DNA from 2 places in the Shewanella aegiceratis genome. Region 1 is predicted to be linked to the other one. Evidence: riboswitches for the same ligand, from Rfam matches in the RefSeq annotation. Region 1 holds a riboswitch; the other holds the start of a gene.
The links. Region 1 has a riboswitch for lysine ahead of K0H80_RS13190 (Na+/H+ antiporter NhaC family protein). Riboswitches for the same ligand answer to the same signal wherever they lie in the genome.

Region 2: another riboswitch for lysine. It lies ahead of lysC (lysine-sensitive aspartokinase 3); the one in region 1 lies ahead of K0H80_RS13190 (Na+/H+ antiporter NhaC family protein).

Annotation. Positions count from the first base shown of each region.
Region 1 is NZ_CP080416.1:3,000,695-3,005,315, reverse strand. It holds gene K0H80_RS13200 (electron transfer flavoprotein subunit beta/FixA family protein) at 271-1,020, shown strand; gene K0H80_RS13195 (electron transfer flavoprotein subunit alpha/FixB family protein) at 1,021-1,944, shown strand; lysine riboswitch at 2,093-2,309, shown strand; gene K0H80_RS13190 (Na+/H+ antiporter NhaC family protein) at 2,388-3,953, shown strand; gene K0H80_RS13185 (M3 family metallopeptidase) at 4,059-4,621, opposite strand, start outside.
Region 2 is NZ_CP080416.1:880,760-885,380, reverse strand. It holds gene lysC (lysine-sensitive aspartokinase 3) at 1-1,064, opposite strand, end outside; lysine riboswitch at 1,194-1,370, opposite strand; gene K0H80_RS03955 (DUF3293 domain-containing protein) at 1,474-1,905, opposite strand; gene arcA (two-component system response regulator ArcA) at 2,483-3,202, shown strand; gene K0H80_RS03945 (dihydrofolate reductase family protein) at 3,624-4,160, opposite strand; gene K0H80_RS03940 (TetR/AcrR family transcriptional regulator) at 4,260-4,621, shown strand, end outside.

The DNA.
Region 1 (4,621 bases):
ACAGGGCTAATAATAGAAACTAAAAAAGGTTTTATCAAACGAATTAAATGAATATTTGACGCTTTAATGTAAATTTTATTTCAGCTTCTCTATTTTCGCCCCTTTTTGACCCTTTACTTCCCCCTAAACACGCTGTTTTTGATCTGATACAAAGATGCTGATGACTTCCTGTTGACGTTAACGTCAACAGCACGTAAAGTGGCATAAGTTGGTGATAGTTTCGCTATGCACTATTTGTTATCCAGAATAAAGACGTAAGAAGGAAGCCTTATGAAAGTATTGGTGCCAGTTAAACGCGTCGTCGATGCTAATGTGAAGGTCAGGGTTAACGCTGACAATACAAATGTCGATACCGCAAATCTGAAGATGGCCATTAACCCATTTTGTGAGATTGCTGTAGAAGAAGCGGTACGTTTGAAAGAAGCAGGTATTGCGACCGAGATTGTGGTAGCAACCATAGGGCCTAAGGCGTCGCAAGAGCAGCTACGCACGGCGATGGCGCTGGGCGCCGACCGCGGTATTCATGTTGAAACCGACGAAGAGCTTGCGCCGCTTTCTATTGCAAAGATCCTTAATGCGATTCAAGCCAATGAACAGGCTCAGCTGATTATGCTGGGTAAGCAATCAATCGATGGTGACAACAACCAGACTGGCCAGATGCTGGCGGCGTTGGCTGGACTGCCTCAGGCTACCTTTGCCTCTGAGGTGAAGGTTGAGGGCGAACAACTTGTGGTGACCCGTGAAATCGACGGCGGCCTGCAGACCCTTAAGATGCCACTGCCTGCGATTGTCACCACAGACTTGCGTCTGAACGAGCCTCGCTATGCCAAATTACCTAACATCATGAAGGCGAAACGTAAGCCGCTCGATACCGTGACGGTAGACAGCCTGGGCGTGACCCTGAAACAGCATCAGAAGGTGCTCAAGGTGACACCGCCTGCCGAGCGTCAAGCGGGTATTATGGTGGCTTCTGTCGAGGAGCTGGTGGAAAAGCTAAAGAATGAAGCGAAGGTGATCTAAATGGCGATTCTAGTAATAGCAGAACATGATAATGCGACTTTAAAACTCGATACCGCCAAGGTTGTGGCTTGTGCCCAGGCGATCGGCAGTGAAGTCGATGTGCTGGTAGCCGGTCATAACTGTGGCGCCGCGGCCGATAGTGCCAAGCAGCTTGCCGGTGTACGTCAGGTACTGGTTGCCGATAGCGGCGTTTATGCCAATGCCATCGCCGAAAACCTGTCACAGCTGATCGTCTCAGTGGCCAGCGAGTATCAACACATTCTGGCTGCGGCTTCAAGCGTAGGTAAAGATGTGCTGCCTCGTGTGGCGGCGCTTCTGGATGTGGCGCAGCTTTCTGAAGTGGTCGAAGTGGTGAGCGAAGACACCTTCGTGCGTCCTATCTATGCCGGTAGCGCCATGGCGACGGTTCAGAGCCTGGACAACATCAAGGTGATGACGGTTCGTGCCAGCGCCTTCGATGCGGTAGCCCAGGACGGTAGCGCCTCGGTGCAGACCCTGGACAACGAATACAGCGGCGATGTTGAGTTTGTAACTCAGACTCTGTCAGTGTCAGAGCGTCCCGATCTTGGCGCCGCCTCTGTGGTGGTTTCAGGTGGCCGCGCCATGGGCAGCGCAGAGAACTTCGCGATTCTCGAGCAGTTGGCCGATAAGCTGGGCGGGGCACTGGGTGCATCGCGCGCCGCGGTCGATGCCGGTTACGTGCCAAACGATCTACAGGTTGGTCAGACGGGTAAGATTGTCGCGCCGGATCTCTATATCGCCGTGGGTATCTCGGGTGCCATCCAGCACCTTGCGGGGATGAAAGATTCTAAGGTGATCGTGGCGATCAACAAAGATCCAGAAGCGCCTATCTTCCAGGTAGCCGACTATGGTCTGGAAGCGGATCTGTTCGAGGCAGTCCCTAAGCTACTCGAACTTCTTTAATAAAATGTAAATGCCTGGTGAGCACTTTGGTGTTCACCTAAAATTTAGTGTGATATAGATCACATGGAGCGGCTTTGAGGTAGCGTCCTTAAAGCCGCTTGTGTTTTTATGTGCCTCACGTTTGCCGATAGTGACATTGGCAGGCGTCCTGAGACGTAGAGGTGCATTAAATATCAGTAGTATTCGTTAGGGTGATGCCGTTAAGCGAATATGAAAGGATTTGGTGCCGAAGTGGTGGAGTTGATCAAGGCTTGCCGCTGGGGCTGTCATCGAATAGAGGCAGCACTGCCATAGTGCTTCTTATCTGGATTGATAAGTGGAAGGTATACCGAGAATGGGTATCACTATGGAGCGCTACTGATAGGACAGGTGTAATATCTCATGCTATATCCCACCAGTTCAGTTGCCCTCCATTCGTATTTTAACGAAGACAAAATTTTACAATGACAACTTTGAGTTATGCCGATTCGGCACTTTCTTTGCTGCCGCCCGTGGTAGCGATTCTGCTGGCGATCTTTACCCGCCGCGTTCTGCTCTCACTCGGTGTGGGGATCCTCCTGGGGGCACTGTTAATTGCCGACTTTTCACCGCTGGATATGGGTCAATACCTGGGACAGCAGGTGGTGGGCCTGTTTTGGGATGATGGTGCCCTAAACAGCTGGAACGTTTATCTGCTGGGCTTCTTGATTCTGCTTGGGATGATCACCGCCCTGATCACCGTCAGCGGCGCCGCCAAGGCCTTTGCCGATTGGGCGCGCCAGCATATTCGCAACAAGCGTGATGCCAAGCTGCTCACCATGTTCCTGGGCTGCGTGGTCTTTATCGATGATTACTTCAATAGCCTGGTGGTGGGCAGTGTCGCCAGACCGCTCACCGACAGATACTATATCTCGCGTAGCAAACTGGCTTATCTGCTGGACTCAACCGCCGCGCCTATCTGTGTGATCTCACCCGTCTCTAGCTGGGGCGCATACATTATCGCGCTGATCGGCGGCATACTCACCGCCCACGGCTTCACCGACAGCGGTCATCTGAGCGTGTTTATTCAGATGATCCCGATGAATTTCTACGCCATCTTCGCCCTGGTGTTGCTGCTTTGCGTCGCCTTTATGGGGCTGGATGTGGGACCCATGCGTCAACATGAGCTCAACGCCCAGAAGGGTAACCTGTATGACGAGGCCAAGGGCCTGCCGCCCGGGGCTAACAGCGACCTGCCTGAGGCCGATTCTGGCAAGATATTAGGCCTGTTCCTGCCGATCACTGTGCTGGTGTTTGCCACCATCTACTTCATGATAGGTAGCGGTGCCGATGCCCTGGCGGTGGAGAATCTGCCCTTTAGCGTCATTGGTGCCTTCGAGAAGACAGACGTTGCCTCATCGCTCTTCTTCGGCGCCGTGGTTGGCCTGGCCGCGACCTTGGTATTGGTGGTCAGTCAGGGGCTGGATAAGTCGCTTATCCTTAAAGGCGTGATTGCCGGTGCCCGCTCTATGCTGCCCGCCATCTATATTCTGCTGTTCGCCTGGACCATCGCCGGTGTGATAGGCCAGATGGAGACGGGTAAATATATGGCCAGCCTGGCGACCGGTAATATTCCCTTCGCGCTGCTGCCGGCCGTACTGTTCGTGCTGGCGGGCCTGACTGCCTTCTCCACAGGTACCAGTTGGGGCACCTTCGGCATCATGCTGCCTATCGCCGCCGACATGGCCATGGGCACCCATACCAACATGATGTTGCCTATGCTGGCCTCAGTGCTGGCGGGCGCCGTGTTTGGCGATCACTGCTCGCCTATCTCAGACACCACCATATTGTCTTCTACCGGCGCCAACTGTCACCACATAGACCATGTGCTGACTCAGCTGCCCTATGCCCTTATCGTGGCGGGGATCAGTTTGGTGGGTTATACCGTGCTGGGCTTCACCGAATCTGTGGGCGCCGGTCTGGCCGCCTGTAGTGCGCTGTTTGTAGTGAGCGTTCTGGTGCTGCGCCATAAGGCCAATCGCCCGGCTTAATTCAGCTACGCCAAATCAAGGTTCAATTGATATAAAAATGCCGCTCATCGAGCGGCATTTTTTATGGGTGACTCCCCATTACTGGGGAGTGAGTTGAGGCAGGATTTAGTTGAGGCCACGGCGCTGAAGCAGGGCCTCAGTGGTTGGTGCCTGACCACGGAAGGCCTTGTAGGCTTCCATTGGCGGCACGCTGTTACCCACCTCGCGGATGGTCTTGCGATACTTCATGCCTATTTCGCGGTTGAGGCCACCCTGGGTCTGCACATAGGCAAAGGCGTCTGCCGCCAGGATCTCACTCCACATGTAGGCGTAGTAGCTGGCCGAATAGCCACCCGGGAAGGCGTGGGCAAAGTAGGTCGACTTGTAGCGTGGCGGCACGGCGGCGATATTGATGCCGTGTTTCTTAAGCGCCTTGGCTTCGAATTCGGCCACATCTTGCAGTGGAGCATCGGCGCTCAGTGAGTGCCACTCGAGATCCACCAGGGCCGCCGCCATATATTCTAAGGTGTCGAAGCCCTGGTTGAAGCTGCGTGATTTCAGCAGTTTCTGCAGCAGCTCATCGGGGATCACCTCGCCTGTCTCATAGTGCTTGGCGTAGTTGGCCAGCACCTCGGGGTGGGCTGCCCAATCTTCCTCGAAGGTCGAGGGGAACTCGACAAAGTCGCGGG
Region 2 (4,621 bases), 2.1 Mb from region 1:
TTATCTAACGTCAAAGAGACGTTTACCTCTGAGGTGGTGATTAAGTCCACACTGATCTTGTGGCGCGCCAAGGTGGCGAAGGTCTCGGCCAGGAAGCCTTGAGCGTGAAGCATCTGCAGGCTATGCAAATTGAGTAGCGTCTGGTCGCGTCGCACCGCCACGGCGCGATAGATAGGCTCGTCGTTCACCTGATGACGTATCCAAGTGCCGCCAAGTTCAGGAGCCTTGCTAGAGCCGACAAACACCTGAATCTTGTGTCTGACCGCAGGCAAAATGGTTGCCGGGTGCAGCACCTTGGCACCGAAGGTGGCCATCTCGGCCGCCTCGTTGAAACTTATCTCAGGGATAGGACGCGCATTCGGCGCGAGGCGTGGATCTGTGGTGAAGATCCCCGGCACATCCGTCCAGATCTCAACCGCAGACGCATCCAGCGCTTCGGCAAGTAGGGCCGCAGAGTAGTCGCTGCCCCCACGGCCTAACGTGGTGGTGGCTCCCTGTTCATCGGCGCCGATAAAACCTTGGGTCACGATGCGCTGCTCACTAAGCAGTGGTAGCAGATGCTCAGTGCAAAGCTGCTTCACCGCCTCGATCTGCGGCTCCGCGCGGCCAAAATGGCTGTCGGTGCGCATCACCTGACGCACATCGAAGGCACTCGCCCGCTCGCCCTTCTCTCTCAGCACGGCAGCAAACAAGACAGATGAACACTGCTCACCCTGGGCAAGCAGTTCGTCTGTGGTCGCCTTATTGCGGTTTTGGGAGAGCGACTCGCTCAGGCTGGCAATCTTACTTAAGATGGCATCGAGGCGGGCGGCCACATCATGGGGCTGACCCAACTCGTCGAGGATCTTATATTGAATCGAGGCGATCGCCTTGAGCAGCTGCTTACGACGCTCAAAGTCCACATGCTCCTGAGTTAGCTCCACCAGCAGATTGGTCACGCCGCTCGAGGCGCTGACGACCACCACGCGGGTTTCAGGATTGGCCAATACGATATCGGCGCAGCGGTTCATCGCCTCATAATCGGCAACCGAGGTACCACCAAACTTAGCAACAACAATAGACATTAGCGCACCTCAACCCAAGTAGCTGACGATGACACAAAAGAAATAGATAACATTGAATACGCTCCGAACTTACTTCGTTCGAAGAGCCTGGTGCAAAGATGACGCACCCCAAGACGGGAAACAGCGATTGCCACCAGAAGCTCTCCACCAAAAAACAGGTGACAATCGGTGGGATTCAGCCCAGTCGACCGATAAATAGATGAAACCAAACATCTCTTTACCTCGGCGTTAATCTCCCTCATAAACCGTCAACGGAGTTTGGACTCCTCGGGCTTACTACCTAGTTAACGCTCCTCTTCTGTATCACTAACCTTAAGGTCAGGATGCAAGAAAACTATCAAATAACCGAATAAAAAGTCAACGATATTTTAGCTTGTCTTGATGAAAGCCTCTCAAGTTCCCCCGCCTGCTATCGGCTGATGTCGGGCAGCTCGCTAACCAGACAGACCCGGGCGGAAAACTTGCCCAGGGTGAGCTCGTCATACTCCACCAGACAAGGCACCAGTTGCAGCTCGTCCTCATCGACAAAATAGATGGCGTTTTGATTAAACACCTTGCCAAGATCCACGGCTGCGGCCTTATCGATAGACACGGCCCAGCTCTTCTCCATATGGCCTCTGTCACTGGAGGCGCCGATCAGGGCACGATAAGGATATTGAAGACGTTGAATATGACGTTGAAGCTGTTTGTCGAGGAGACGGTTTTGCGAGGGAGAAAGGTGTTGGCCTTTAGGATTATGAGCGGTAATGATTGCAAATGATAACGAAGGGGAAAAAGGTTGCGTAAGTAAAAACTGCGTTTGCTGATAGCATTGCCAAAGATGTTCGCTTGCTGTGCTCATCACTAAAATATTCCTAAATTAGATTCCGTCGATTATAGCAAAATTCCTCCGCCTTCCTAGAGGTGTGAGACAGGTCACTTTATTAAATTTTATTAATACCATCAAAATCATACACTTACACACATAAATGTGATTTACATCAAATCTCAAAGGAATTTTGTTAACATTTCATTTGTTAACAAATGACTAAAACGAGTACAATAAGTTCGTTGATTCACTTCCACTCATCTCACGATGAAATACTTTTTGTTACATCTTGTCGACGACAAGGTCATCAAAAGTTAGTCAATTTCCTGTATAAAATGTGAGCTTAGGCTGATTTAGCATTTAAACTTGAAAATATTACATAGTTAACGGAACTATTCCCAACTATTGTTAATCGAAGTGAGTAACAGTTCGCGTGTCTTTTGAAAGAGATACGTATACTTTACTAATCATGAAGTGTGTTGCTGTACCAATTGGGTTTGATAAAAGCACTACGTGAGTTCGGTAATTGTCGCGAAGACAGATAGGGCGCAGCAGCACCAACTAGCGCTCATGGTTAGAACAGTTTTAAACAAATATTAGGTAAATAAATATGCAAAACCCGCACATTCTGATCGTTGAAGATGAAGCCGTTACCCGGAACACGCTAAGAAGTATTTTCGAGGCTGAAGGATATGTGGTAACTGAAGCCAATGACGGCGCAGAGATGCATAAAGCCATGCAGGAAAACAAGATCAATCTTGTGGTAATGGATATCAACCTACCAGGTAAGAATGGTCTGCTGCTTGCGCGTGAACTTCGTGAAATCAATAACATCGGCCTTATCTTCCTTACCGGCCGTGACAACGAAGTTGACAAGATCTTGGGTCTGGAAATTGGTGCCGATGACTATATCACCAAGCCATTTAACCCACGCGAACTGACTATCCGTGCACGTAACCTGCTGACTCGCGTCAACAGCACCGGCGGCGAAACCGAAGAAAAGAGTGCCGTAGAATTCTACCGCTTCAACGGTTGGAGCCTAGAGATCAACAGCCGTTCACTGGTGAGCCCACAAGGCGAGTCGTACAAGCTGCCGCGCAGTGAGTTCCGCGCCATGCTGCACTTCGTTGAGAACCCAGGCAAGATCCTGACCCGTGCCGACCTGCTGATGAAGATGACAGGCCGTGAGCTTAAGCCACACGACCGTACCGTGGACGTGACCATTCGTCGCATCCGTAAGCACTTCGAAAGCTTGCCAGATACGCCTGAGATCATCGCCACCATCCACGGCGAAGGCTATCGTTTCTGCGGTAACTTAGAAGAAGCATAAATCACATCCAGCTAGCGCAAATGTGATTCGATTAAAAAGCCAGTCTAACGACTGGCTTTTTTGTATATGGATTGTACTTATTCCCGGTGGCCAGGGCCTGAAATGTTCCAGACATTTCAAGGCATTTCCTCCTTCCATGGAGGTCAGAAGGCCAAAGAGGGGATTTGTGTCTGGAACACTTATGCCAAAGCCCAAGGATGGATAGCTTTGGTATTTGTACATGGATTTTCTCTGTTTATAGAGAGTTATCCCCGGTGGCCAGGGCCTGAAATGTTCCAGACATTTCAAGGCATTTCCTCCCTGACCCACAGGGAAGTGGGGAATGTCTAAAATCCCAGGGAAGGATTTAGACCTAACCAAAACGATAGCTGAGTATCGAGTCGGCCTTTCGAACATTCACGACTCTCCGACAAGAAAGTCTCTATGCTCTCTTTCGGTGATAAGTGGTTTGGGTCAAAGAATCTAATACCACTTCACTCTTAATCACGTTAAAACTTAGTGGGGTTTCAAGTTCACCAAATAGGGGGACTCCACCACCAAGTAAAATAGGAAAACAAGTAATCACCATTTCATCGATCAGATCTTCTTTAAGGAAGTTTTGAATCGTCACTCCACCGTCAATGTATAGCTCATTGAATTCCTTCGCATTCAAGTCAGCGATAATATCAACTAGCTTCCCTTTAACTAAAAAAACTTTATCTTCATAACCTTGAGGAACTTCGGTCATAGTGTTACTCAACACAAACACCGGCTTACTATAAGGCCAGTCACAATCAAAACTCAGCACCATATCTAAGGTATTCCGCCCCATTACTAAGCCGTCAACTCTCTCCATCAAAGCGACAAATCCCGTATCAACATTGTTTGGATTAGGTACTGAATGTAGCCAGTCGAGTTTGCCTCGCTTATCTGCGATATATCCATCTAAACTGGTTGCAATAAATACGATGTTTGCCATGAGCACCTCGTCAAGTTTATGGTGATTGAGCCAAGCTAAAATATGGTTTAAAATAATTTCTACACCGTAGAATTAATGATAAGTTTATCGGGAGCTCAAATGAGTGTCAATGAAAAGAAACGTGGACGCCCTAATGGAAAACAGTCGCAGTTAAGTGCGCAAAGCATACTAGAAGCAGCTAAGTCTTTGATGAAAAGAGATAGTAAAACACCGAGTATCCGCTCATTGGCAACAGAATTAAACGTGGATCCAATGGCAATCTATCACTATTTTAAAAACAAGAATGCATTGTTAGAAGCCCTTACCTCTTCGCTCGTATCCGAAGTCTATCAACCTCAAGCAGACCCTGATTGGCAAGGCGAATTAAGGCGTTTATGTGTCAGCTATATTGAATTGTTGCAGCAATACAACGGGCTACTACAAATCATGCTAAGTATGACATCCCTGGGTCCCGCCCAAAT